4 regions of the Rhodopseudomonas sp. RCAM05734 genome follow, and region 4 is predicted to be linked to each of the others. Evidence: predicted binding sites of a transcription regulator. Region 4 holds the regulator's gene; each other region holds the start of a gene.
What was found. Region 4 encodes LexA, which represses DNA repair genes until DNA is damaged. Its sites were predicted from a motif close to TGTTCNNNNTGTGTTCNG; they were not measured.

Region 1: the regulator LexA is predicted to act here: its motif matches at 3,146-3,163, upstream of parE (DNA topoisomerase IV subunit B).
Region 2: the regulator LexA is predicted to act here: its motif matches at 2,906-2,923, upstream of ACUXVA_RS10690 (PA0069 family radical SAM protein).
Region 3: the regulator LexA is predicted to act here: its motif matches at 5,173-5,190, upstream of ACUXVA_RS01940 (DNA recombination protein RmuC).

What each region holds. Positions count from the first base shown of each region.
Region 1 is NZ_CP199742.1:4,759,649-4,766,812, reverse strand. It holds gene ACUXVA_RS22500 (sugar-binding protein) at 1-739, opposite strand, end outside; gene parE (DNA topoisomerase IV subunit B) at 1,100-3,145, opposite strand; gene ACUXVA_RS22490 (GNAT family N-acetyltransferase) at 3,368-3,820, shown strand; gene ACUXVA_RS22485 (hypothetical protein) at 3,842-4,255, opposite strand; gene ACUXVA_RS22480 (DedA family protein) at 4,426-4,956, shown strand; gene ACUXVA_RS22475 (MBL fold metallo-hydrolase) at 5,107-6,096, shown strand; gene ACUXVA_RS22470 (FMN-binding negative transcriptional regulator) at 6,305-6,988, shown strand; gene argC (N-acetyl-gamma-glutamyl-phosphate reductase) at 6,988-7,164, shown strand, end outside.
Region 2 is NZ_CP199742.1:2,253,679-2,260,842, reverse strand. It holds gene ACUXVA_RS10700 (glycosyltransferase family 39 protein) at 1-737, opposite strand, end outside; gene ACUXVA_RS10695 (ribonuclease HII) at 802-1,545, opposite strand; gene ACUXVA_RS10690 (PA0069 family radical SAM protein) at 1,730-2,884, opposite strand; gene ACUXVA_RS10685 (hypothetical protein) at 3,077-5,005, shown strand; gene ACUXVA_RS10680 (PEP/pyruvate-binding domain-containing protein) at 5,016-6,641, shown strand; gene ACUXVA_RS10675 (glycosyl transferase) at 6,749-7,164, shown strand, end outside.
Region 3 is NZ_CP199742.1:364,808-371,971, forward strand. It holds gene dapD (2,3,4,5-tetrahydropyridine-2,6-dicarboxylate N-succinyltransferase) at 1-211, shown strand, start outside; gene ACUXVA_RS01910 (DUF805 domain-containing protein) at 282-905, shown strand; gene dapE (succinyl-diaminopimelate desuccinylase) at 898-2,052, shown strand; partial or broken gene ACUXVA_RS01920 (phosphorylase family protein) at 2,049-2,605, shown strand; gene truA (tRNA pseudouridine(38-40) synthase TruA) at 2,768-3,505, opposite strand; gene fmt (methionyl-tRNA formyltransferase) at 3,505-4,437, opposite strand; gene def (peptide deformylase) at 4,472-4,990, opposite strand; gene ACUXVA_RS01940 (DNA recombination protein RmuC) at 5,221-6,438, shown strand; gene ACUXVA_RS01945 (AmpG family muropeptide MFS transporter) at 6,726-7,164, shown strand, end outside.
Region 4 is NZ_CP199742.1:4,254,159-4,261,322, forward strand. It holds partial or broken gene ACUXVA_RS20080 (ComEC/Rec2 family competence protein) at 1-1,076, shown strand, start outside; gene lexA (transcriptional repressor LexA) at 1,129-1,842, opposite strand; gene ACUXVA_RS20090 (molybdopterin molybdotransferase MoeA) at 2,023-3,231, opposite strand; gene ACUXVA_RS20095 (HAD-IA family hydrolase) at 3,338-3,979, opposite strand; gene ACUXVA_RS20100 (M20 family metallopeptidase) at 4,135-5,310, opposite strand; gene ACUXVA_RS20105 (GlxA family transcriptional regulator) at 5,437-6,456, opposite strand; gene ACUXVA_RS20110 (isochorismatase family protein) at 6,453-7,013, opposite strand.

The DNA.
Region 1 (7,164 bases), 510 kb from region 4:
GGGTGATCGGATCTTCGTCGAAGCCAATGATGGTGACCTGCTTGAGCTTGCCGGCATCCTTGAGCGCCTCGTAGATCCGCGGCGTGTTGTACGAATAGAAGCCGATCATGCAGTTGATGTCGGGATTGGCGGTCAGGGTGTCTTCGACGTTGCGTTTGGCGCGGGTCTGGTCGATGTCATCGCCGCGCACGTCGACCAGCGTCACCTTGGATCCCTTGATGGTGTCCTTGACGCCCTGGATGCGCTCCTTGGCGTTGTCGGCGCCGAGCAGGCCGACAAAGCCCATGCACTTGCCGCCGTTCGGCAGCGCCTTCAGCACCAGCCGACCGGCCTGCTTGCCGGCGTCGGTGTTGCTGGAGCCGATATAGGCGACACGCTTGGTCTCCGGCGCGTCGCTGTCGGTGGTGAAGAGGGCAACCTGGCCGCCAATGCGGTTGAGGGCTTCGCTCGAGGTCTTGGGGTCGGCCGAACTGACCATGATGCCGGCCACACCGGCCGCGACCAGATCGTCCATCAGCCTGATCTGGATCGCCGCCGAGGCCTGTTCGGGATATTTGAATGTCAGGGTGTAATTCGGCAGTTCGCCCTGGGCCTTCTTGACGCCAGCTTCCGCGGCTTTCCAGAAATCAGAGGCGCCGTTGACCACGAAGGCCAGCGTCTTCTTGTCCGCGGCCTGTGCTCCGCTGACACTTGCCAGGGCGAAAATCGCAGCCGTACCAGCCAGTAAGATCCGGTTCATGTCTCGCTCTCCCTTGCCGTTTTTTGACGATTGAGTAGCTGCTTGCGGCCACTTCGACGTGCAGCTTATCGGGTTTGCATCTGCTGTCCATCGTAATGAGGCGCGCACCTCAAATTTTGCGGTGCGACCAGGGATCTGCGGGGGGCTTCCGGATGTTGGAAATAGGGACGCTTGAGGCGCCTTGCGCCGCAAAGGCGCCAACAGGTGTTGGTCGCCGGTTCGCCCGCCAGGCGGCCAGTCGCGCAAAGGGCTGGTCAGGAGCGGGCGCGAAAGGTCGGAAAGACAGGCACGGCAGCGTGAACGCGTGAAGGTGGGTGCGGCGCAAGGCGCTTTACCTACCCACTGAGAGGCTGCGCTCCGCTAAACGTCCAGCAGATCCTCGTCCGCGAATTCCGCCTTGTCGGAGATGAAGGCGAAGCGGGCGTCGGCCTTGGTGCCCATCAGGCGCTCCACGGAGTCGGCGGTGTCTTCGCGGTCGATGTCCGCCAGGTTGACGCGGAGCAGGGTGCGCTTCGCGGGATCCATGGTGGTCTCCTTGAGCTGCGCCGGCATCATCTCGCCAAGGCCTTTGAAGCGGCCGATATCGACCTTGGCGTTGGCGTTGAACTCGCTCTTCAGCAGCGCGTCGCGATGCGCCTCGTCGCGGGCGTACACGGTCTTGCTGCCGTGAGTCATGCGGTAGAGCGGGGGCACAGCGAGGTACAGATGGCCCTCGTCGATCAGCTTCGGCGTCTGCCGATAGAAGAAGGTGATCAGCAATGAGGCGATATGTGCGCCGTCGACGTCGGCGTCGGTCATGATGATCACGCGGGAATAGCGCAGATCCTCTTCACGATAATTGACGCCTGTGCCGCAGCCGATCGCCTGCAGGAGGTCGGAGATCTGCGCGTTGGCGGTGATCTTGTCCTTGGTGGCCGAGGCCACGTTGAGGATTTTTCCACGCAACGGCAGGATGGCCTGGGTCTTGCGGTCGCGCGCCTGCTTGGCGCTGCCGCCGGCCGAGTCGCCCTCGACCAGGAACAGTTCCGAGCCTTCAGTGGCGGTGTTGGTGCAGTCGGACAGCTTGCCCGGCAGCCGCAGCTTCTTCACCGCAGTCTTGCGCGAGGTTTCCTTTTCGGCGCGGCGGCGCAGCCGCTCGTCGGCGCGCTCGAGCACGAATTCCAGCAGCTTGTTGGCCTGGACGGGATTGCCGGACAGCCAGTGATCGAACGGGTCTTTGATGGCTTGTTCGACGATTTTCTGGGCCTCGGCGGTTGCGAGGCGGTCCTTGGTCTGGCCCTGGAATTCCGGCTCGCGCACGAACACCGACAGCATCACGGCGGCGCCGACCATGACGTCTTCCGAGGTGATGGTGGCGGCGCGCTTGCTCTGGCCGGCACGTTCGGCGTGGTCCTTGAGGCCGCGCAGCATGGCGCTGCGCATGCCGGCCTCATGGGTGCCGCCGTCGGGGGTCGGCACGGTGTTGGTGTAGGACGACATGAAGCCGTCGGCGTCGGCGGTCCAGGCCACCGCCCATTCGCAGGCGCCGTGGGCACCGTTGCGGCCGGACTTGCCGGAGAATATCTCCGGATGCACCAGGGTGTCGGCATGGATAGCGGCTGCCAGATAGTCCTTGAGGCCGCCGGGGAAGTGGAACTCGTCCTCGGACGGCACGCCCTCGATGCCCTTCAGCAGTTCGGGATCACATTTCCACCGGATCTTCACGCCGCCGAACAGGTAGGCTTTCGAGCGCGCCATCTTGAACAGACGCTGCGGCTTGAATGCCGCCTTGGCGCCGAAGATGTCGGTATCCGGCTTGAAACGGATGGTGGTGCCGCGGCGGTTGTGGACCTTGCCGAGGTCCTCGAGCTTGCCCTGCGGAATGCCGCGGGCAAAGGTCATCTTGTAGAGCTGCTGGTTACGGGCGACCTCGACCTCGAGCAGGGAGGACAGCGCGTTGACCACGGACACGCCGACGCCGTGCAGGCCGCCGGAGGTCTCGTAGACCTTGGAGTCGAACTTGCCGCCGGCATGCAGCGTGCACATGATGACTTCGAGCGCCGACTTCTTCGGGAACTTGGGATGCGGGTCGACCGGGATGCCGCGGCCGTTGTCCATCACCGTAAGAAAGCCGTCCGCGCTCAGCGAGACCTCGATGAAGGAGGCGTGCCCGGCCAGCGCCTCGTCCATGGAGTTGTCGATCACCTCGGCGAACAGATGGTGCAGCGCCTTCTCGTCGGTGCCGCCGATATACATGCCAGGCCGGCGCCGCACCGGTTCCAGGCCTTCCAGCACCTCGATGTCGGCAGCGGTGTAGCCATCCTCGGCGGTTGCAGCGCGGGAGGGCGCCTTCGAAGCGGTGGCTGCCTTCGGCGCGGCGCCCTGAAACAGATCGTCTTTAGCGTTTGATTTCAATGGCTTCGTCATGGGTCTTTATGTGTTGCGCGCAGCGGCGGCGAATCGGTTTCCCTGACTATGCCACGGTTACGTTGGCAATGTGATCGGGGCCCTCGAGAGATGGCGGGTGTCGTGCCCGTAGCATGACCAGGGCGGTCAACGCCACCGCCCGCCGCCGCGCCGGCCTGCAGCGATCGCATGGACAATCGATGGCGGCCTGGTTATCGCTTCCCCATAATACCTCAGACCGGCATGGCCCTCATGATCCGCACCCGTCTCGTAACGTCAGAAGACCGGCTGGCGGTGCAGGAACTGCTCGGTCAACTCGGCTACGACTTCAGCGCCGAGGATGTGCAGGCCCGCCTGAATCTGCTTGCCGCCTCAGGCACGGATCCGGTTCTTGTCGCGACCCGGCACGACGAGGTTGTCGGACTGATCGCTTTGCAATTCTCCGCCATGCTCCACCTCCGCGAACCCGTGGCACGGATAACCGCGCTGGTGGTGCGTGATGGGGGACGGGGAGGCGGAATCGGTCGGGCATTGATCGATGCCGGCGATTTCCTCGCACGGCAGGCGGGTTGCAGCGTTCTGGAACTGACCACCGCCGTGACCAGAACAGAGGCGCATGTCTTCTACCGAAAGCTGGGTTTCATAAACTCTTCCCTCCGCTTCAGCCGAGCGATCCAAGAGGCTGTCGTCCCGTGAGTTTTGCCGGGTCGATTTGGGTTATGCCGCGCTGACCCTGGCGGTCCGGCCGGTGACTTCCATGACCCGCTTACGTTCGGCCCGGAACACCACCACGGCAAACAGCGCCATGGCGGTGAGTACGATCAGGGCGCCGACGATCGCCACCGGCTCCCAGGCGTGGCTGGCGCCGATGGCCAGGGCAATGCCGGCGGGGAACAGGATGCCGCCGATGATGTGCAGCCAGCCCTGGACCCGGGCGAGGGTGGTCTGACCGACCGCCGGGAATAGCCGGTAATACAGGCCGACCAGGAACAGCAGCACGCCGCCGACCAGGTTGAGATGCGCATGGGCCGGGCCGAGCAGGAAATTCTGCTGGATTCCCATCACGATGCCGGCCAGCATGCCGACCAGCAACAGCACCGCGCTCACGCGCATCATCAGCGATCCGATCATCACTTTCCTCTTGTTCGCTTCTGGAGAGATGAAGGTCAGCGCCCGATCGCTATTCGTGTTGTGACTTGCTGTGATCGGGGCAGCCGGTCTACCTGTCCTGAGACGCAGGCGGGGCAAATAGGTTCAGCGGTACCGCCGAAATTTCGGCGCCGCGGAAGGAACATCACGGCATGGACGGCATGGTGCACGGTCTGATCGAATTCGTGCGCCTGCATCAAGCCTGGGCTGCGCCGCTGGTGCTGGTGCTGGCGTTCGGCGAGTCGCTGGCGTTCATTTCGCTGCTGATCCCGGCCTGGGGGGCGCTGGTAGCAATCGGCGCACTGATCGGGGTCAGCGGTATCAGCTTCTGGCCGGTGTGGATTGCCGGCGGCGTTGGCGCGGCGTTGGGCGACTGGCTGTCGTATTGGTTCGGCTTCAAATACAAGCATCAGGTCGCCCGGATATGGCCGCTGTCGCGCTATCCCGACATCCTGTTGCGCGGCGAAGCCTTCGTGCAGAACTGGGGCGTGCCGAGCATTTTCATCGGCCGGTTCTTCGGCCCGCTGCGTGCCTCGGTGCCGCTGGCCGCCGGCATTTTCGAGATGCCGTACTGGCGGTTCCAGATCGCGAATTTCGTCTCGGCGCTTGTGTGGTCGGCCGTGCTGTTGCTGTTCGGCGACGTGATTTCGCTGATCGCGCAATGGATCTGGCGAACGGTCTGAGGCCTGCGACCTTTTGATCCGGAATAAACTGGGGAGGCGGGGGTTGACCGGCGGACGGAGCAACTGCTCGTGTGCCCGCGAGATACCGAACGTCACCAAGACGACCCGCAATGCGCGGGGCGATATCCAAGACCAGATGGAGACTGCACGATGAATCTGTCACGCCGCCAGGCCCTCGCCGGAGCCGCCGCTTTCGCTGCAGCGCCGCTGTTCGCCGCCAAGACCGCACGCGCCGCCGCACCGCTCGCCGACAAGCAGGCGCCCAGCTTCTACCGCTACAATGTCGGCGACGCCCAGGTGAATGCCATCTCCGACGGCGCCAACACGTTTCCGCTGCCCGACACGCTGGTGCTGAACGCCAAGAAGGACGAGGTCAACGCCGCGCTCGAGAAGGCCTTCATGCCCAAGGACAAGATGACCATCCATTTTGCCCCGCTGGTGATCAATACCGGCGGCAAGCTGGTGGTGATCGACACCGGCAACGGGCCGGGCGCCTTCGCCGCCAGCAAGGGCAAGGTCGGGCAGTTCGCCACCAACATGGCCGCCGCGGGGATCGATCCCAAGGCCGTCGACATGGTGGTGATCTCGCATTTCCACGGCGACCATGTGAACGGCCTGCTCGCGGCCGACGGCTCGCTGGCCTTCCCCAATGCGGAAGTGCTCGTGCCGGCAGCCGAATGGAAATACTGGATGGACGACGGCGAGATGAGCAAGGCTGCCAGCGAGCGCATGAAGGGGCTGTTCGTCAGCAACCGCAAGGTGTTCGTCGACGGGCTGAAGAAGAAGGTCACGCCCTATGAGTGGGGCAAGGACGTCGTGCCGGGCCTGCTGGCGGTCGAGTCGGTCGGCCACACTCCGGGCCACACCTCCTATGTGCTGTCGTCGGGCTCGGACAAGCTGTTCATCCAGTCCGACGTCACCAACCATCCGTCGCTGTTTGTCACCAATCCGGGCTGGCACCTGATGTTCGACCAGGATCCGGCGCAGGCGGAAACCACGCGGCGCAAGGTCTACGACATGCTGGTGGCCGACCGCATGCGGGTGCAGGGCTTCCATTACCCGTTCCCGGCCAACGGCTTTGTCGAGAAAGACGGCAACGGCTACCGGCTGGTGCCGGCGCCGTGGAGCCCCGCGATCTGATCGCCTTGACGAAATATGGGCGCGGCCTTATGACCGCGCCCATGATCAACGCTGCTACCAGCAACATCGCCCGTCGCCGCCGCATTCCCGCGGCAGGTGCAGGCGTTCGCGTTTAGATCGTCCCACTGCCGCCGGATCCGGTCCGCGGCAGCTTGCTTCCAAACAACGCGACCTGATCCGACGGCCCCTTACCCAGCAGGAGCTCGCAATGTACACGCCACCGCCATTCAAGCCCGACCGCGCCGCCGCTCTGGCGTTCGCGGAAGCGCGCGGCTTCGGTACCGTCTGTGCGTGGGACGGCCGCAAGCCGGTGGCTTCAGCGCTGCCGTTCTGCGTCGACTACGCCGCGGACGGCACGCCGCTTCTGGCGTTTCACATGGCGCGGAACAATCCGCTGCTGAAGCTGGCGGACGGCGCGTCGCCCTGGGTGATGGCAGTGACCGGCGCCGATGCCTATGTCTCCGCCGACTGGTATGCGTCGCCGGACCAGGTGCCGACCTGGCTGTATCAGGCGGCGCATCTGACGGGGCCGGTGCGGGTCATGTCAGACGACGAACTTGGCCCGCACCTTGACGCGCTCAGCGGCAAATTCGAGAACTGGCTGTTGCCGAAGCCACCGTGGACGTCGGCGAAGATGACGGCCGGGCGGTTCGAGGCCATGAAGAAGGCGATTGTCGGCGTGGTGATGGCGGTGGACGAGGTCGAAGGCAGCTTCAAGCTCAACCAGCACAAGACCGACGTCGATTACGCGGCGGTGGCCGGCGCGCTGGCAGCGCAGCCGGATTCTGCAGCAAGGGGGCTGGCGGCCAAGATGCGTTCGCTGCGGCCGCAACTGTTCGCGAATGAACTGACACAGATGAATGATATGACGACGCCCGAAGGGATCATGTGATGAGCAGCACCATGTTGAAGGACGCAACCTCCGGCGCCAGCGCCGCGACGACGCCATCGGTCTTCGTCGACGGCGGGTCGGGCACCACCGGGCTCGGCATTCGCGAGCGGCTGGCGGGACAGAGCGACGTGGCGGTGAAGACCATCGCCGACGACAAGCGAAAGGATCCGGCTGCC
Region 2 (7,164 bases), 2.0 Mb from region 4:
CAGGCGGTGGCGACGGCGGCGGGATCGTTCAGCCGCGGCAGTTCGGGCAGGACGCGGAAACCGGCGCGCATCACCCAGATCGACCACGGCAGCACCAGCGCGACGATCACCAGCAGCGCCAACAACGGATCGAACGACGCCAGGTTGCGGCGACCGCGCGCGGTGAACAGGCCGAAGGCCAGCGGCAGCAGCAACAGCCACGGCGCGTTGACAGTGGTCAGCAGCAGCAGTCCAGCCTCGATGGACAGCGCGAACCAGGCGCTGCGGCGGCCGAGGCCGATCGCCTGCCAGCCATGCAGCAGAACCAGCGCGAACAGCGGTCGCGCCAGCACCTCGGGCCCGAATGCAATACCGGGCGAGCTAAACGCCGTGACGGTCAGCGTCAGCAGCACCGCAATCACGGCCTGCGGCCCGCCGACGATGGCCCGGCCCAGCAGGTACAGCGCGTTGAAGGTGACGATGAAGCACGGCTGCGCGAGCAGGTAGACGCCCACGATATGGCTGCCGGTGGCGCGGAAGGCGATATCGGCGAGCCAGAAGGCCAGCGGTGGCCCGAGATCGGTGCCGACCTGGTATTCCCGGCCGAAGGCCAGCACGGTGGCGACGTCGCCGGGCGGTCCGCGGTACAGCATCAGCGGCACGATCAGCCACAACGCGGCCTGGAACAGCACGACAACCCAGAACATCAGCCGCGGCCGGGCGCGGATCAGTTCGACAATCAGGGAGGTGAAACGCATCAAGCGACCGCGCAGGTTCAGTATCGTCCGGTGATAGAGCGCGGCGGGCGGTGAAGCAACCGGATCAGCCGGCGGCGGCTGCGATCTCGACGGTTTCGAGGCTGGTCTCCGCCAGCATGGCACCGGCCCGCGCCATCGCCTCGTGTTTCTCGCGCGCCGCAGCCACCGGGGCGAACAGGCGGCGGTGATGCACCGTCGGGCCGAGCCGGCCGAGCGCCGCCAGATGGCCGGGCACGCCGTAGCCCTTGTGGACCTCGAAGCCGTAGCCGGGACATTCCTGCGCCAGCCGGCACATCAGCCGGTCGCGGGTCACCTTGGCGATGATCGAGGCCGCAGCGATCGACAGCACCAGGCCGTCGCCGCCGATTACGGCCTCGCAGTTGCAGGCCGCCTCGATCTTGTCGCGGCCGTCGACCAGGACATGCTGCGGCCGGTCCGGCAGCGCATGGACTGCGCGCGCCAGCGCCCACAGCGAGGCCCGCAAGATGTTGTCGCGGTCGATCCGCGCCGGTGCGGCGAAGGCCACCGCGAAGGAGGCGGTGGCACAGATCTCCTCGAACAGTTCCTCGCGCTTGGCCTCGGTCAGGCGCTTGGAATCGTCGAGGCCTTTCGGAATCCGTTTGGGATCGAGCACCACGGCGGCGGCCACCACCGGACCGGCCAGCGGGCCGCGCCCGGCCTCGTCGCAGCCGGCCACCGGCCACACGCCCTGCTTCAGCAGCGCGCGCTCGCGCTTGAAGCTTGGCGGCTTCACGATGACTGCCGGCTTGCGCGGCTTCGGCTGATCTTTGGCTGGAACACGAATCATGCCGGGATCGTGCTGTCACCGGCCCGACAGCGCAACCGGGAACTCCGGGCTGTGCCCGCTATTCAGGGACGTCGGGTGAGGGAAGCCCGCGTGGCTCACGGACTTCCCTCCACCCGCCTGCGCTGCACAGGCACCCTCGGAAGCGACACGAGGGGCCAAGTCCTGGCAGCGACACTTCAGAATTCTAAAACAAACTCGGCTGCTGACCCGCCGGCTTGGCGAAATGGTCGGTGGTCAGTTTCGAGCGACGCTTGTTGAGGCCGAGCTTCGCGCAGGCGATCTCGAATCTGCGGCCGATCATCCAGGCCATCGGCCCGGTGCCCTTCATCCGCGTGCCCCATTGCGAGTCGTAGTCGCGGCCGCCGCGCATATCGCGGATCAGCGTGAAGACGTGGCGGTAGCGGTCGGGATAATTCGCCATCAGCCACTCGCGAAAGAGGTCGCGGACCTCCAGTGGCAGCCGCAGCAGCACGTAGCTGGCTTCCTTGACCCCGGCATGGGCGGCGGCATCGAGGATGCGCTCGATCTCGGCATCGTTCAGGGCCGGAATGATCGGCGCCACCATCACCGTGGTGGGAATCCCGGCCTCCGACAGTTGCCGCAGCGCCTCCAGCCGCTTCGCCGGCGTCGAGGCGCGTGGCTCCATGGTGCGGGCCAGCTTGGGATCCAGCGTGGTTACGGAGATCGCCACCTTGGCGAGATTGCGCTTGGCCATGCGGGCGAGGATGTCGATGTCGCGGGTCACCAGCGCCGATTTGGTCACGATGCCGACCGGATGCGAGGCGCGCTCCAGCACTTCGAGAATGCCGCGCATGATCTTGCTGTCGCGCTCGATCGGCTGGTACGGATCGGTGTTGGTGCCGATGGCGATCATCTTCGGCTCGTAGTCCGGCGCCGCCAGCTCCTTTTCCAGCAGCGCCGGCGCATCCGGCTTGGCGAACAGCTTGGATTCGAAATCCAGCCCCGGCGACAGGCCGAGAAAGGCGTGGCTCGGCCGCGCGAAGCAATAGACGCAGCCGTGCTCGCAACCGCGATAGGGATTGATGGAACGGTCGAAGCCGATGTCCGGGGAGTCGTTCCGGGTGATCACCTTGCGCGCGGTGTCGACGGCCACCGTCGTCTTGAACGGCGACAGTTCGTCGAGGCTCTGCCAGCCGTCGTCGAAGGCGACCCGGGCTTCGGCCTCGAAGCGGCCGGAGTCGTTGGACTGGGCGCCGCGGCCGCGCCGCCGCTGCTTCTCGATCGCCACGGCGATTTCGGGAAACGGCGAAGGTACACCCGCCGGTTCGGAGGGCGCCGGGACCGGCGGGTACTTGAGGGCAGCGATGTTGCGACTCATGCCAACAACATAGCGCGACGTAGGAACAAATCAAGAACATAACGTCGCTCTCGATTCATTCCGTCCGGTACGAGCATGCATCCGCTGTACCGACGTTCTCATGACAATTGGATGACTGACATAGCGCAATCAAAGTGTCGCTAAGCCGGGCCATACAGGCGGCACGTCCGATTCAACCGGTGTGCGTCGCCCATGAAATCCCAGATCATCGAAGAACTCGGCCAGACCGACATACTGCTGCCATCGCTGGTGGCGGAGGGTCTCGCCGCCAACGACCGCATCAAGGTGCGGATGAGCGCGTTGCAGGCCGCCGTCCAGCATGCGCGGGCGCCGGGGCAGGCCATGGCCGATCTGCAGGCGGAATGCCGCGCCGCGGGTATTGCGCCCGCCGCCATCGCCACACTGATCGGCGGCGCGCACATGGCTGCGGAGGGCCGCATCGCGGCGCCCAATCTCGCAAGGCTGATGAAGGACATCGTCGACGACGTCACCGCGATGATCCGCGCGGTCAAGGCCGGCGCGTCGCGGGAAGGCGAAGCCTTCGACGGCAGGCTGTCCGCGATGCTGGCGGCCGGCGTGCTGGACGCCGCCGCCGACATCGAGGCGGCGCGGATCGCGCGATTGACCGGAATGGCCGAAAACGGCGCCGACAGCCTGCACCGGATGGTGATGGACCTGCACAAGGCGCTCAACCGGCTGGCCGCGGGTTGCGCCGAAGAGGTGATCGACGGCGCCCATGTGTTCGGGCTGCAGCCCGGCGACCATGCGCCGGTGCAGGCCTTCATGCGCGGGCTCGGCCAGACGCGGGCACTGAAGTTCGACCATCCCGGCCTCGACACCATGGCCACCCGCTCCGGCGGCCGGCTGCTGATCCAGAACGATATCGGCACCACCGACGCTCATGTGGTGGTGATCGCCGTCAAGGCTAACGCGGTCACCGTCACTTACACCGACGTCCATCGTGCCCGCGCCAGGTTCTTCGTGGCGCTGTTCGATAAATTTCCGGCGACGTGGAGCGGGCTGGATCGCCATGCCGCCGATGGCCTCGGCGACGACGGCACGTTCTATCTGGTCACCGGCGACTATCAGGCCGACAGCGCCGACGAGCGCGATGAATTCCTCGCCGCCGTCGGTGCTGCGCTGGTGTTCCTGATCGACTGGAACAAGGCGCGCAAACTGTTGCGCAGCTGGGTCGCCAAGAACGACGCCGCCGAGCTGCTCGGCTGGGCCGCGCGCCATCGCATCGGCCACCGCGCCTTTCTCGAACTGGGCGGCGACGAGCTGATCGGCGCCGCGGTACGCAATGCCGCGCCGACCCGGATCGGCTTCGGCGAACGGCTCGACCAAGCGCTCGGCCGCGACGCCGCGGTGGATTTTCTCAAGACCGCCATGCGGGTGTCGACCGAGGCGCTGAGTGCGGGCCGTTCGGTGCGTCTGGTCCGCGACCAGATCGAGGCCGAGCTGGTGCGCCATCTGGAGCGCGTCGACAGCACCCTGCTCGAGATCATCACGCGGCAGGCCGGTCTCGCCCACGATATCGCCGCCGGCCTCGCCCATCATCTCGCGGCGCTGCAGGCCGGACGGAGCGCCGACGGCAAGGCGTTCGCCGCCCGCGCCAGCCGCATCGAACAGAAGGCCGACCGCATCGCCATCGAGGCCCGCAAGGAAGTGACGCGCCTCAACGCCCGCCCGGTGATCGAGCAGATGACGGACAGCGTCGAACAGGCCGTCGACGAACTGGAGCAGGCCGCCTTCATCGCCTCATTGCTGCCGGCGAATGTCGATCCGGCGCTGCTGGAAGCACTCACCGGGCTGTGCGGGACCGCCGTCACGGCGCTGCAGGCCGTGGCCTCGGGCCTCGCTGCCGCCGCCGAGGTCCCGGACGGCCAGCGTGTCGATTCCGAGGATGCGCTGGCCTGCGTGGTGCGGCTGATCGATGCCGAGCACGACGCCGACCTGCGCGAACGCGAGGTGACGACCCGGGTGTTCGCCGGCGGCTTCGACGTGGCGACCTCCTTGTCGGTGCTGGAGCTGGCGCGGGCCATCGAGCGCACCACCGACCGGCTGGCCGGCTTCGGCCATCTGCTGCGCCGCTACATCATCTCCGACCTGTTGGCGTAGAGGACAGACCATGCATATCGTGCGCATCGGCGACGGCTCGACCAAACCGCATTCGGCGGACAGTATCGGCAACAAGGCTGCCAACCTGGCGCGCATGGCAGCGCTGGGCCTGCCGGTGCCGCCGGCCTTCGTGCTTCCGGTCAGACTGTGTGCCGCCATCATATCGGGCGATCCGCGGGCCGAACGCGATCTTCGCCACGGGCTGAAGGACGGCATCGCCTTCCTGGAGCAGGCGACCGGCAAGCGCTTCGGCGATCGCCGCAATCCCCTGCTGGTATCAGTGCGCTCCGGCGCCGCGCGCTCGATGCCCGGCATGCTGGAGACCGTGCTCGACGTCGGCTGCACGCTGGCTGCGGTACACGGGCTGATCCGCACAACCGGGCGGCCGCGGCTGGCCTGGGATTGCCGCCGCCGCTTCATCGAGAGCTATGCCGAGACCGTGCTTGGCCGCGATCCCGCGCCATTGAACGCGCGGCTGACGGAGTTGATTGCCGCCGAGCAGGCTTTGAGCGACCGCGATCTCGACAGCGAAGCGCTGGAACGCCTGGCCGGCGAGCAATGCGCCCTGGTCGACGATGACGATGACAGCTGGCTGGAAGATGCGGCGGCGCAACTCGATAGCGCGGCGCGCGCGGTCTATCGCTCCTGGGTCAGCGAACGCGCACAGACCTACCGCAAGCTGCAACAGCTCGACGACCTCGAAGGTACCGCGGTGACCGTGCAAGCCATGGTGTTCGGCAATGGCGGCCTCTCTTCCGGCGCCGGCGTGGCGTTTTCGCGCGATCCCTCCACAGGCCTGGCGAAGCCGATGATCGATCTGGTGCTCGACGCCCAGGGCGAGGACGTGGTCTCCGGCCGTCGCACCCCCGACAGCGAACAGAGCATCGCCCGCGCGATGCCCGCGGTGGCCGGCGAGCTCAGCGATATCCTTAAACAGCTCGAACGCGAATTCGTAGATGTCCAGGATATCGAGTTCACCATCGAGGACGGCAGACTCTGGATCCTGCAGACGCGCACCGCCAAGCGGACACCACGCGCGGCACTGCGCATCGCCATCGACCTCGTCCATGACGGGCTGATCACACCGAAGCAGGCGCTGCAGCGGATCGACGGCATCGATCTCGCGGCGCTCGACCACACCCGGCTGGCGGACAGCTCCGATCCGGCGATCGCAGGGATCGGCGCGTCAGGCGGCATCGCCGTCGGGCGCGCCGCCTTCGACTCCGCCAGCGCCCGGCGGCTGGCTGACACCGGCGAGCCGGTGATCCTGTTGCGCCCGGATACATCCACCGCCGACGTGGCAGGCTTTGCGGTCGCCGCCGGCATCGTCACTTCGGTCGGCGCCCGCACCGCGCATGCGGCGCTGGTAGCGCGGCAGATGGGACGGCCGTGCATCGTCGGCTGCGCCGGCATGGTCATCGACACCGACGCCGATCAGGCCCGACTTGGCGACGCCACGCTGGCGGCCGGCGACTGGATCTGCATCGACGGTGACAGCGGCCACATCTATCTCGGCAAGCGCGAGATCATCGTCAGCCACCCGGACGCCGAACTCGCCGAGATCGAAGGCTGGCGATCGAAGGGCCATGGTCATCACGCGGCGGGGCCGGCTCCGCACCACGCCGCGGGCCAATAGCGCTTGTTGGTACGGGCGCAAAAATAGGCGGGCCGAGGGCTGATTTGATTGCGACAAAATGATAACCGTGCCACGGTTTCGCATCAAAAAGGTACTCCCCTCCGCCCATGCTCAGCGTGATCATCCCCACCGAAGGCGTCGAACAGCCTGCCGTCGCCACGTTGGCCGCGCTGGTGCCCGGCGCTGCCGCGGGCGTGATCAAGGAAGTGCTGCTGGTCGACCGCGCCGATAACGGCGTCATCGAGCACGTCGCCGATGTCGCCGGCTGCGGCTTCCTGTCGTTCCAGGGCTCGCGCGCCGCAGCAATGGCCGCCGGCGCCCGGCAGTCGCGCTCGCCATGGCTGATGTTCCTGCATGCCGGCGCCGTGCTCGACGCCGGCTGGATCGAGGAAACCAGCCAGTTCATCCAGCGGATGTCGGGAAGCGATAAACCCCGAGCGGGAATCTTCCGCTATGCCCGCTCGCCCTATTCGGAGTCGACCCTGCGCGACGGGCTGAAACTGCTCGGCCGCCTGATGCTCGG
Region 3 (7,164 bases), 2.8 Mb from region 4:
GGGCGCCTCGACCAAGATCGTCGATCGCGCCACCGGCGAAGTGTTCATCGGCGAGGTGCCGGAATATTCCGTGCTGGTGCCCGGCAACCTGCCGGGCAAGCCGATGCAGAACGGCGAGATCGGCCCTTCGACCGCCTGCGCCGTGATCGTCAAGCGCGTCGACGAGCGCACCCGTTCCAAGACCAGCATCAACGAACTGCTGCGCGACTGATCGAACCGAATACTCCCCAATCCGACCAACTTGCGGACGGCGTGCAATTTTGCCGTCCGGAGGTTGGGCGATGGGCACCACGCGAAAACTGTTCAGTCCTGAAGGGCGCAGCAACCGCCTGCACTACTGGCTGGTCGGGCTGACCAGTTCTTTCGCGCCGCTGCTGCTGATGTTATTATTGTCGGCTGCCGTCGGCGGCATGCATCGCGGCGATGGGATCAGCTTCGACATGGCGGACCTGTTCCGTAATCCGCTGTCGTTCGGATTCGGCGATAGTTTTATCGGCGCAGGTCCCGTGGTCTCGCGGCTGCTGTATGCGATCGCCGCACCGGTCGGTCTCGCCGCTGTATGGGTATTCGCCGCTGCAACGATCAGGCGGCTGCATGACCGCAACAAAAGCGGCTGGTGGATTTTCCATTTCTACGTAGCCCCGGTGGCGTTGAACAATTTTGCAGCGCGACTGGACTTCTCGTACGCAACACTCGCCATCGGGCTGATCGCCATGGCCCTTTCCGTTTGGGGCTGCGTCGAGACGCTTTTCCTCCAAGGCACCCGCGGACCTAACAGGTTCGGCGCGGACCCGCTGGCCCTGCCCGATACACGACCCGGCTGGGACCAGCAGGGCGAACTGGAATTTGTCTCGCACAGCGCTGGCCCATCGCCGGGAGGCCATGTTATGCGAGGGCATGACTGACGCCCTCACCATCGCGCAGGACCTGCTGCGCTGCCCCTCCGTAACACCCGCGGATGCCGGCGCGCTGGGCGTGCTGGAGCGACTGCTGGGCGATGCCGGCTTCGCCTTGCACCGCGCCACCTTCTCCGAGGAAGGCAGCCCCGACATCGACAATCTCTATGCCCGCATCGGCAGCGCTGCTCCGCATATCAGTTTCGCAGGCCATACCGACGTCGTGCCGGCCGGCGACGAGTCCGCCTGGAGCCATGGCGCCTTCTCCGGCGACTTGAAGGATGGCCTGCTCTACGGCCGCGGCGCCGTGGACATGAAGGGCGGCATCGCGGCGAGCGTCGCCGCCGTGCTGGACTATCTCGCGGCCAACGGCGGCCAGCCGAAAGGTTCGATCTCCTTCCTGATCACTGGCGACGAGGAAGGCATTGCCGTCAACGGCACCGTCAAGCTGCTGAAATGGGCGGCGGCGCGTGGCGAGAAATTCGATCACTGCATCGTCGGCGAACCCAGCAATGTCGAGGCGATCGGTGACACCATCAAGATCGGCCGCCGCGGCTCGCAGTCCGGCACGCTGATCGTCGATGGCGTGCAGGGCCACGTCGCCTACCCCCACCGCGCCTCCAATCCGGTGCCCGACATCGCTGCCTTGATCGTGGCGCTGAGCAACGAGCCGCTCGATAACGGCAACGATCAATTCCAGCCGTCCAATCTTGAGTTCACCACCGTCGACGTCGGCAACACCGCGAGTAATGTGATCCCGGCGCAGGCGCGCGCCCGCTTCAACATCCGCTTCAACGACCAGCACACGCAAGAGAGCCTGCGCGAACTGATCGACAAGCGCCTGGCCGCCGCGGCCGGCAACCGGATCAAGGCGTATATCGTCTGGGAACCGTGCAATGCCGATTCCTTCGTGACCAAGCCCGGCGCTTTCACCGATCTGGTGTCGGCAGCGATCGAAGAAGTCACCGGCCGTAGGCCCGATCTCAACACCGGCGGCGGCACCTCGGACGCGCGTTTCATCACGCGCTATTGCCCGGTGATCGAATTCGGCCTCGTCGGCCAGACCATGCACCAGATCGACGAACGCACGCCGGTCGCCGATCTGGAAAAGCTCACAAAGATCTATCGCAGCGTACTGGACCGCTATTTCACATGACCACGAAAATTCTTGTTCTGACCGCGCTCGACGCCGAACTCGACACCGCTCGCGCCCCTGCCGGGGTCGAAATCGTGTTCACCGGAGTCGGCAAGATCAACACCACGATCGCAACCCTGCTCGCCGTGCAAGCGAAGAAACCGGCGCTGGTGATCAACTACGGCACCGCCGGCAAGATCAGGAATCGCTGCGCGGTCTGGTGGAGGTCGCCCATGTCGTGCAGCGCGACATGATCGCCGAGCCGCTGGCGCCGCGTGGCACGACCCCCTATGCGCCGGAGCTGGACCGGCTGTCGTCCGGCCACGGCGAGGTCATCTGCGGCACCGGCGATAGTTTTGTCACCTCATCCGATCCATGGTTAACCGCCAACGGCGTCGACATCGTCGACATGGAACTGTTCGCGCTGGCTTCGGTGTGCCGGCACCAGAACATTCCCTGGCGCGCTTTCAAGTTCATCACCGACGACGCAAATGATTTCGCGCACGAGCACTGGACCGCGAATGTCGCGGACGGCCAGCAGCTGTTCTGGGATGCAGTGAAACATCTGCTGTAAGCGAGAAGGCCGTCGCTTGCGCTCAGTCTGTCGTCACCCGCGAAAGCGGGTGACCCAGTAGACGCAGCTGCTGATGTTCAACACGCACACCTGCGTGTACTGGATCGCCCGGTCCTGATGCGCAAGTGCGCGCCGGCCGGGCAACGACAGCTCGTGTGAGCCTCAGTAATCCACCTTCACCAGATACAGCCCGTCAGGTGGCGCCACCGGACCGCAGGCGCTGCGAGTCTTCGCCGCCAATGCCGCGGCGAGATCGTCGGCGCTCCAGCGGCCGTGGCCGACCCACACCAGTGACCCCACCATGGACCGCACCTGGCTGTGCAGGAAGGCGCGCGCCGAGGTGACGATGTTGACGGCCTCGCCGTCGCGGACCACGTCGAGCTGGTCCAGCGTGCGCAGCGGCGATTTCGCCTGGCATTCGGTGTCGCGAAAGGTGGTGAAATCGTGCTTGCCGAGCAGCCGCTGCGCCGCCGCGTGCATGGCGTCGCTGTCGAGCGGTCGCGGCACGCGCCACACGTGACCGATGTCGATGGCCAGGTTCGCCCGCCGGTTGACGATTTTGTAGATGTAGTGCCGCCGCGTAGCGGAGAACCGCGCCTCGAAATCGTCCGCGACAACCTCCGCGGACAGGATGCCGATCGGATGCGGTCGCAGATGCGCATTGAGGCCATCGCGCAGCCGGCCGGGGACGAATGGCCGTTCGATGTCGCAATGCGCGACCTGACCCAGCGCATGAACGCCGGCATCGGTGCGGCCGGCGCCGTGCACGCGGACGGACTCGCCGCAGATCGCCTTCACGGCATCTTCCAGCGCGGCCTGCACCGAAGGCGCATTGTCCTGCACCTGCCAGCCGGAATACGGCGCGCCGTCATATTCGATAAGGAGCCTGTAGCGTGGCATCAGCCTAACCGTAGAGGCGGCTTGAGCGGCGTGCCGCGCAGAAAATCGACCGCCTTCATCGGCGCCTTGCCGGCGCGCTGCAGCTCGACGATGCGGATCGCGCCCTCGCCACAGGCAATGGTGAGTTGATCGTCGAGCAGATCGCCCGGCGCACCTGCGCCGTTGGCCAGCGCGCAGCGCAGGATCTTGACGCGCACCGCCTCGCCGTCGAGCGGCACCTCGCACCAGGCGCCGGGAAACGGCGACAGGCCGTGGATATGCCGCAGCACCGCACGCGCCGGCTTCGACCAGTCGATCTTCGCCTCGGCCTTGTCGATCTTGGCGGCGTAGGTGACGCCCACCTCGCTCTGCTTGCTGAACGTCAGCCGGCCGCGCTCCAGCGCGCCCATCGCCCGCACCATCAGGTCGGCGCCGAGCGGCGCCAGCGCATCGTGCAGATCCTGCGCGGTCATCGCATCGGTGATCGCGATGCGCTCGGCCATGGCGACGTCGCCGGTGTCGAGGCCGACATCCATCTTCATCACCATCACGCCGCTCTCGGCATCTCCTTCCATGACCGCGCGGTTGATCGGCGCCGCACCACGCCAGCGCGGCAACAGCGAGCCGTGCAGGTTGAAACAGCCAAGCTCGGGCACATCGAGAATGTTCTGCGGCAGGATCATGCCATAGGCGACGACCACGGCGGCATCGGCTTCGTGCGCGCGAAACGTCGCCTCGGCCTCCGGCGTCTTCAGCGTGGTAGGTGTCAGCACGGGAATGCCGAGCCGCGTCGCCTCGCGTTCCACCGGTGTCGGCTGCAGCTTCATGCCGCGGCCGGAGGGCTTGGCCGCGCGCGTGTAGACCGCCACGACCTCATGGCCGTGGGCCACCAGTTCAAGCAGCGTCGGTACCGCGAAGTCCGGCGTGCCCATGAAGATCAGACGAAGGGGCATGTTGCGAGCCGATCTGTGGGAGACCGGGAGGAGACTAATCCGCCCGCTTCGCCAGTTTGGTGAATTTCTTCAGTACGCGATCGCGCTTCAGCTTGGAGAGGTAATCGACGAACAGCACGCCGTTGAGATGGTCGATCTCGTGCTGGATGCAGGTGGCGAACAGGCCTTCGGCGTCCTCTTCCTGCACCTTGCCGTCAATGTCCATGAAGCGGATGCGGACTTGGGCTGGGCGCTCGACCTCCTCGTAATATTCCGGGATCGACAGGCAGCCTTCCTCGTAGACCGAGAATTCTTCCGAGGATGACACGATCTCCGGATTGATGAAGACCCGCGGCTTGGGGCCGCCTTCATCGTCCTTCTTGGCGAGGTCCATGGTGATCAGCCGCAGCGGCACGGCGATCTGGATCGCGGCGAGCCCGATGCCGGGCGCCTCATACATGGTCTCGAACATGTCATCGGCGAGCTTGCGCACCTCGGCCGTGACCTGTTCGACAGGTTTGGAGACAAGCCGCAACTGTTTGTCCGGCAGGATGATGATTTCACGAAGGGCCATGGGGGCGATTTAATGCGGGCGGCGGACGCGGTCAATGCACCCATGGGAGGCATCGCGCCGGTCCGCTCAGGTCAGCCGGCGACCTGAATTTACGGACTGTTGACCACGCTCGTTAGGAGAACGTTAACCATGCCGGTTAGGTTTTTGTTAACCAAGAAAATTAGCTCGATGTTAACCATAAATGTTCTCGCTTCGTTCGCGCCATCATCCGAATCTGCTACGATGGCGGCATGAACGACATTCTTGTCATGCTCGGCGACACCCCGATCTCCGTCGGCGAAGCGCTGGTCGGCTTCGCCGCCATGGCGCTCGCCCTGTTGCTGGTCATCGCCATCGTCATTGCGCGCTCCGGCAGCCGCGGGGCGGCGCTGGCCATTGCGCAGGCAATCCGCGCTGACGAGTTGGAGGAGCGTCTCAGCGAGATGCTGCGGGCGCAATCCGAGGCCACCGGCCGGGTCGACGCCATGGGCCAGGCGCTCGCCAGCCGCCAGGCCGAAATGGGTCGCGCCGTCAGCGAGCGGCTGGATTCGGTGACCCATCGGGTCGGGCAAAGCATGGAACAGAGCACCCGCAACACCATGGACAGCCTTCGCGTGCTGCATGAGCGGCTCGGCATCATCGACAGCGCCCACAAGAACCTCACCGACCTCACCACCCAGGTCACCACCCTGCGCGACGTGCTGGCCAACAAGCAGTCGCGCGGCGCGTTCGGCCAGGCACGGATGGAATCCATCGTCCAGGACGGCATGCCGGCCGGTGCCTACGCATTCCAGCACACGCTGTCGTCCGGCAAGCGGCCGGACTGCGTGATCTTCCTGCCCGATCGGCGCCCGCTGTGCATCGACGCAAAGTTTCCGCTGGAGGCGGTGACGGCGCTGCACGACGCGCGCACCGATGACGAGAAGAAATACGCGGCGCAAAGGCTGCGCGCCGACGTGATGAAGCATGTCAGCGACATCGCCGAAAAATACCTGATCGCCGGCGAAACGCAGGACACCGCGCTGATGTTCGTACCGTCGGAGTCGGTCTATGCGGAAATCCACGACGGTTTCGACGACATCATCCAGAAAGCCTACCGCGCCCGCGTGGTGCTGGTATCGCCATCGCTCTTGATGCTGGCGATCCAGGTGATGCAGCAGATCCTCAAGGACGCGCGCATGCGCGACGCCGCCGACCAGATCCGCACCGAGGTGATGAATCTCGGCGACGACCTCGGCCGGCTGCGCGACCGCGTGCTGAAACTGCAGACCCATTTCAGCCAGGCCAATGAGGATGTCCGCCAGATCCTGATTTCCGCCGACAAGATCGAGAAGCGCGCCGGCCGCATCGAGGAGCTGGACTTCAGCAAGAGCGAACCGGCGACGGAGGCGACGCCGCTGGTGAAACCGGCACCATCGCTGAAGCCGGATCTGTTTCCGTCGCCAATCGAGTTACGGGCGGGAGAATAGTGGGCCCTCACCTCTCCCCGCATCTTGCGCGGGGAGAGGTCGACCGGCGCAGCGAAGCCGGGCGGGTGAGGGGCGAGGCACGCTGCTTACGACAACAGATGCTTTTCGAGTCGAAAAGTCTGCAGTCCGCGTCTCAGTTCGAGAGACCCGGTGGGCTGCACGTTCGATTTGACTCGGTGCCAGGCCCCTCACCCGGAGCCTTCGCTTCGCTCAGGCCCCGACCTCTCCCCGCGCAAGATGCGGGGAGAGGTTAAGGAAGAGGAAGCCGAATCTGCTAGCACTGGGCCATGACCAACGCGCCCCAGCCGACCGAATCGTCCGTCGCTCTCAAACCGCGCGCCTCATGGCGCGAGGCGCTGGCGGTGTATTTGCAGCCGCGGGTGCTGATCGTGCTGCTGCTCGGCTTTTCCTCGGGGCTGCCGCTGGCGCTGTCAGGCTCCACGCTGCTGGTGTGGATGACCGAATCCGGCGTCAACCTGAAGACCATCGGACTGTTCGCGCTGGTCGGCACGCCCTACACGCTGAAATTTCTTTGGGCGCCTTTGGTCGACGCGCTGCACGTGCCGCTGTTCACCCGCCGCTTCGGCCGTCGCCGCGGCTGGCTGGTGTTCTCGCAATTGCTTCTGATCGCGGCCATCCTGCTGCTGGCGCTCACCGATCCCGCGAAGTCGCCGTTGTTCGTGGCGCTTGGCGCGCTGCTGGTGGCGGCGATGTCGTCGACCCAGG
Region 4 (7,164 bases):
TCCGAGTTTCCAGATGTCGTTCGCGGCGACCCTCGGACTGGTGGCCCTGGTGCAGGTCGGCATGCCCATGCTGTTCGCGACGGCGGAGCATTCGCGCACCGCGCGCGCGGCGCTGTGGGGCGGCCGCGAGATCGTCATGCTGGCGCTGGCCTCGCTGGTCGCCGGGCTCGCGACCACGCCCTATGCGGCGTTTCACTTTCACCGCATCACGCCTTACGGCGTCGTCGCAAACCTGCTGGCGATGCCAGTGGTCTCTGCGCTGGTGATGCCGGCGGGGCTGTTAGGACTTGCGGCCGCGCCGTTCGGGCTCGACAGCGTGTTCTGGCGGCTGATGGATGTCGGCATCCAGTGGATGATCGTGGTGACGCAATGGGTCGCGGCATTGCCCGGTGCCATCGGCCGCGTGCCGGCGTTCGGGACCGGGCCATTGCTCGCGGCAACCATCGGCATCGTGCTGCTCGGACTGCTGCGCACGCCGCTGCGCTGGATCGGCGCGGGCTTTGTCGCGGCGTCGATGGTATGGGCCGCGATGGTGACGCAGCCGGATGTGTTGATATCAGGCGACGGCCACAGCGTCGCGGTGCGCGGCAAGGACGGGCGGCTGCATGTGATGCGCAGCGCCAGAGATCTCGTTTCTGCTCAAGGAATGGCTGGCGGCGGATGCGGATTCGCGATTGCCGAACGATCCGACGCTGGGCAACGGCATCGCCTGCGATGGCGCCGGCTGCGTGGCGACGTTGGCCGACGGCGCGTTGGTCGCGCTGGCGCTGCAGCCGGATGCCTTTGTCGATGATTGCCTGCGCGCGACGCTCATTGTCACAACAAGACAGCCGCCGGGGGATTGCGGAGCGACGGTGATCGATCGTGATAGTCTGCAGAAAACCGGTGCGACGGCGTTGCGGCAAACCAGCGGCGGTTTTGTGATCGATGCGATCAGGCCGAAAGGGCGGGACCGGCCATGGGCACCAGCCGCAGCGGACACGCTCGAGGTTGCCAGCGGCGCGATCTTGCCGGGGCGGCAGCGCGCGCCCGATGCGACGCCGGCCGAGACCGACGTGCAGGCTGATGAACCGTGAGCGAACGGCTCTGCGTCACGAACAACGGCGCAGCAAGTCGCTGCGCGTTCACTCAGTACTTGCGGTACAGTCCGACCAGCCGGCCCTGGATGCGCACCCGGTTGGGCGGCAGGATGCGGACCTCGTAGGCGGCGTTGGCGGGCTCCAGCGCGATCGAGGCGCCGCGGCGGCGGAAGCGCTTCAGGGTGGCTTCCTCCTCGTCGATCAGGGCGACCACGATGTCGCCGGTCTCTGCGGCGTCCTTGCGCTGGATCAGCGCCATGTCGCCATCGAGAATGCCGGCCTCGACCATGGAGTCGCCGCGCACTTCCAGCGCGTAGTGTTCGCCGGAGCCGAGCATGTCGGTCGGCACGCTGATGTTGTGGCTGCGGGTCTGCAGCGCCTCGATGGGCGTGCCCGCGGCGATGCGGCCCATCACCGGCACCAGCACCGAACGCGCGCCGTCATCCTCGGCATTGCCAGAGGACGGTCGCACCTTGCCGAGGGTGCCCTCGATGACGCTGGGCGTGAAGCCGCGGCGACCGTTGCCAGCAACGCTGCTGCTGCCGCCGAGTTCGGGCAGCTTCAACACCTCGATGGCGCGGGCCCGGTTGGGCAGGCGGCGGATGAAGCCGCGCTCTTCCAGCGCGGTGATGAGTCGGTGGATGCCGGACTTGGAGCGCAAATCGAGCGCGTCCTTCATCTCGTCGAAGGAGGGCGGCACGCCGGCTTCCTTCAGGCGCTGATCGATGAATCGCAGAAGTTCGTACTGTTTGCGGGTCAGCATCTCGATCGATCCTCAATAGGACGGCGTTGACCACCGTCGCGTTTCCGGCCTTGCGCTGATCAGCCGATCGAAGTTGAGCGGTCGCGGCGCCGGAAGGTCAGAAACAAATCATGAACGAACACTATCTGTTCCATATGTGTTCCGCAACGATTAATTTCCCGTCAACGCAATCGGACCGCCTTAAAGCGGCAAACGCAGCACGCTGCAGGGCGTGCCGGCGGGCGCGGCGGGGGCGTGGGGGGCGCGAACCACCAGGCCGTGGGCGGCGGACAGATTGCCGAGCAGCGAGGAATCCTGGCGGGTCACGGGCGTCGCCACCAGCGCGCCGTCCTCGCGCACCGCCAGCACGGCGCGCAGATAGTCCTCGCGCAGGTCGTTGGCGCCGACGTCGCAGCCGAGCAGCGCCGGCTCGCGTTCGAGATGGATGTCGCGGCGGCCCGACAGCGTGCGGATCAGCGGCACCATGAACAGCAGCGCGCAGACATAGGACGACACCGGATTGCCGGGCAGGCCGATCACCCGCATCGGCCCGATCCTTCCATGCATCATCGGCTTGCCCGGGCGCATCGCGATCTTCCAGAACGCCATGGTGACGCCTTCGGCGGTGAGCGCCTGCTGCACCAGGTCGTGGTCGCCGACCGAGGCACCGCCGGTGGTGATCAGGATGTCGGCGTCGCTGTCGCGGGCGCGGCGAATGCCGGCCACGGTGGCATCCAGCGTATCGGCGGCGATGCCGAGATCGGTCACCTCGGCGCCCTCGTTGCGGGCTAGCGCGCGCAGCGCGTAGCCGTTGGAATAGACGATCTGGCCGGGGCCGAGCGGCTGGCCGGGCATCACCAGCTCGTCGCCGGTGGCCAGCAAGGCGACCTTCGGGCGGCGGTGCACCGGAAGCTCGGGATGATTCATGCTGGCGGCCAGCGACAGGTCGCGGTCGGTGAGGCGGGCGCCGGCGCGCAGCAGCACGTCGCCGGTGGTGAAGTCGACGCCGGCCGGGCGGATGTGGCGGCCAGCGCGGGCGGCCTCGTGGATGAATACGGTGGTGCCCTCTCGCGCCGTGTCTTCCTGGATCACCACGGCATCGGCGCCTGCGGGGATCACGCCGCCGGTGAAGATGCGGACCGCCTCATGGGCTCCCAATGTCCTCTCGAACGGCCGGCCGGCGGCGACTTCGCCGATCACGGTGAGCGCCGCATGCTGCGTGGCGTCTTCGGCGCGCACCGCATAGCCGTCCATCGCCGACATCGGCTGCGGCGGCTGGGTGCGCAGCGATGCGACGTCGCAGGCCAGCACGCGGTGGAAACAGTCGTCGAGCGCGACCATCTGCCGGGACAGCGGTTCGGCATCGGCGAGCACCGCGGCCAGCGCGTCGGCAACCGGCATCAAGGCCATCGGCAAAGTCTCCATCACCAGCGCTGGCCGGCCGGGGAGGCCGCGACCGCACCCGGGCTTCATAACCGAGCGCTGGTGCGGACGCAAAACCGCGATCGCGGCAGGTTCAGGATTTTTCCGCCACGCCCAGCGCCGCCAGCGCCTCGGCCACCGAGGTGGGCGAGGTGACGTGAACCGCCTGAAGCCCGCCGGCGCGGGCCGCCGCGACGTTCTCGGCGAGGTCGTCGAAGAACACGATGCGCTGCGCCGGCACGCCGATCGCCTTCACCACATAGTCGTAGGCGGCAGCGTCCGGCTTGCGCAGCCCGATCGACGACGACAGGAACAGCTCGCGGAAATGGTCGAGCACCTCGGTATGTGCCTGCGAGAAATGTGCGGCGTGGGCGGCGTTGGTGTTGGAGAGGGCATAGAGCGGCAACTGCTCGGCGGCGCGCGCCAGCAGCGGCGCGATGCCGGGCATTTCGCCGATGAAGATCGCGTTCCAGCCCTCGAGGAACTGGGCGTCGGAAATGTCGATGCCGAGCGTCGTGCGCAGGCTGGCGAAGAAGGCTTCATCGCTGATCTGGCCGCGCTCATGGCGCATGTAGTCGTCGCCGCGCACGAACCGCGTCACCAGGTCGGAGCGAGTGCAACCGGCGTGGCCGGCCCAGCATGCGATGGTGCGCTCGAAATCGATGTCTATGACGACGCGGCCAAGATCGAACAGCAGCGCGTCAGCGGAGTCGGGGGAGAGGGAAGATTGAGTCATGGACGAGTTTTACCGAGGCGGGGCGACGGTGCAATGACGGGCGTAGGGTGGGCAAAGGCGCGCTAGCGCCGTGCCCATCATTTCTGTGCGTCGTGTATTGTGGTGGGCACGCCTCGCCGCGCTTTGCGCGGACGAGGCTTTGCCCACCCTACACCTCACACCAGCGCGCAGATCGTCGCCGCCAGCGCCTGGGTGCGCGGCAGCAGGGTGTCGAGGCGGCAGAATTCGTCGTCGGTATGGGCCTTGCCGCCGACCGGGCCGAGGCCGCACAGGGTCGGGATGCCCATGGCTGCGGTGAAGCCGGAATCGGCGCAGCCGCCGGTGAACTCACCGCCGACGGCGAAGCCGACCCGCGTCGCCGCGTCCCGGTACAGCGCGAACAAACTGCCGGAGTATTTTTCCTCGAGCGGCAGGAACATGGAGATCTGTTCGATCTCGGCCGAGGTGCCCGGCACGTCTTCATCGTGCACGATGCGTTCGATCTCGCGCACGATGCTCGCGCGCTGCTCGAGCGTCATGAACCGAAGGTCGAGTTCGGCCTCGGCCCACGGAGCCACGGTGTTGTGGGTGTTGCCGCCCTTGATGACGCCGACATTGGTGGTGATCCCGGCGTCGTAGTCGGTGAGCGCGTGCAGCCGGGTGATTTTGCGTGCCAGCGCCTCGATCGCGCTGGCGCCGTCGGCGTGGTTGACGCCGGAATGCGCGGCGCGGCCGGTGACCTTGATGTGGAACGAGCCGCCGCCCTTGCGGCCGGTGACCACATTGCCGCTGACGCGGCCGGGCTCGGTGTTGAGCACGGCGCGGGCGCCCTGCGCGGCAGTTTCGATGTCGGCGCGGCCCTGCAGCGAGCCGATTTCCTCGTCCGCTGTGAACAGCGCCACCACCGGGAAGGGCAGGCCGCCGACGGCGTTCAGCGCGCGCAGCGCAAAGATGTTAGCGACCAAGCCGCCCTTCATGTCGGCGACGCCCGGACCAAAAGCGAGATCGCCGTCGCGCGAATAGGGACGCGTCAAAACCGTGCCCTTCTTGAACACGGTGTCGCGATGGCCGAGCAGCAGCACGTGGCCGTTCTGGCGTCCCGGCAATTCGGCGCGGACGATGTCGCCGAAGCCGACCTTGGGCGTGACGCTGACCGCAATGCCTTCGCCGGCCAGCAGGTCGGCAATGGCCACGCCGACCGCGTCGGTGCCGGCCTTGTCGAAACTGTTGGAGTCGATGTCGACCAGCCTGTGCAGCAGCGCTTCCATCTCGGCGGCGCGCGGCGCCAGCCAGGCGACGACCTTGTCGGCGAGGTCGGTGTGGCTGTGCTGTGCCGTATGTTGGTCGTTCATGGGGCTTGGTTCCTGATGCGCGCGATGTATTGCCCACACCCTATAACAGCTTGGCGGTGATCTGCAGGGGGGCCCACGCAATGCAGTCAAGCAGATGTCAGGTGGACGAAGCCATCGCCGACGCCGTCAGGCTTGTTCAGAGATGTCGTCGACGCTCCGCATGCGGCTCGGCGGCATCTTGTGCCAGCGGCTCCAGGCGCGCCGCAACTGCCGGGCGGAGGCGAAGCCCGAGCGCTCGGCGACGGTTTCGATGTCGAGCCGCGAGCCGGACAGCATCTGCCCGGCAAGCGCCACCCGCATGCGGTTGACGTAGTCGATGACGCTCATGCCGGTATGCTCGTTGAACAGACGGGAGAGGTTGCGGGGACTGGCGGCAGCGATCTCCGCGAGACGATCCACCGACCAGTCGGCTGTCGGGTCTGCCGTGACCGCGTCCTGCGTGCGATGAATCGCCGGATGGATGTGATTGCGCCCTTCCAGCCAAGGCGACAGCTGCGGATCGGCGCCGCCGCGACGGAGGTAGACGACGAGGTAACGGGCGACGGACAGCGCCACCGCATGGCCGACGGTCTGCGCCACGATGTGCAGCATCAGATCGACGCCGGCGGTGATGCCGGCGCTGGTCAGGCGCTCGCCGTCCTCCACATAGAGCCGGTTCTCATGCACGCGCGCCGAGGGTGCGAGCTTCGCAAGCTCGTCGGTGCAGGCATGATGCGTGGTGCAGTCATAGCCATCGAGCAGCCCGGCACGCGCTGCAACGAGCGCGCCGGCACAGATCGAGGCGAGCCGGATGCCGGGCCGGATGGTCTTTCTCAACCAGTCGACGATGGCTTTCTCCTGCAGCGCATCCTTCTTGCGGTCGGTGGCAGTCGCTCCGAGCGCGACGTCGGCGCTGCCGGGCATCACCACCAGCGCGTCGGCGGGGAGATGCTCAGGTAACTGTTCGATGCCGGTGATGCCAAGTCCGATCGAACTGATGGCGTCGCATGCCGGCCCGACATAGGTGACGGTGAAACGCACCTCGTTCTGTTCGAGATTGGTTTTTCGCAACACCTCGATCGGACCGGCGATGTCGAGCAGCAGCACGCGCGCCGGCACCACCACGAACACCGGGATGACGCGCGCGTGCGGTGCTCTTGCGGTCATGCGGCGATCTTTTCTGCCTGTTCGGCAAGAGCCTGTTCCACCGTCGCGATCCTGGCAAAGCGGCCCGCCAGCACCAGCTCGGTGCGGGCGCGGATTTCCGCGGCGCTCCATGTGCGCCCGGCGGCATCGGTCATCGGGAACGTCAGCGTCGCTTCGCCCACGAAGTCGACGGCGTAGCCGAGATCGGACGCATGCCGCGTGGTGGTTTCGCAGCATTGCTCGGTGCGGATGCCGGAGACGATGATCTTGCGGATGCCTTGGGCGATGAGCCAGACGTCGAGGCCTGTGCCGACGAGCGCGCTGTGGCGGCGCTTCTTGAAAACTGCATCCGGCGTGATCTGCAGCGGCGCCAGTGTCGTCACGTGGCCGGAGGACGCCGAAAAGGCGCCGTTATCGGCGAGGTGAAAGACTTGAAGCACGGGAATGCCAGCCGCCTTCGCGCCATCGATCAGCGCCTGCTGGCGCTCGAGAAAGGCGGGCAGGGCGTCTTCGGTCCAGTAGTCGCGGTGGCGGAACGATTCCTGGACGTCGATGACGATGAGCGCGGTATCGGACATGGTTGTCTCCGTTGGCTGCGAGTGTGCTGCCACTTTATCCGTGCCGTCAAAGGCCGAAATGCTGGTTGCGGACGAAGAGGGGACAATTCACGCCAACCGGTCATTTCGGGCCAGCGCATGCGCTGGGCGAATTCTTGTAAGGGAAGCCATC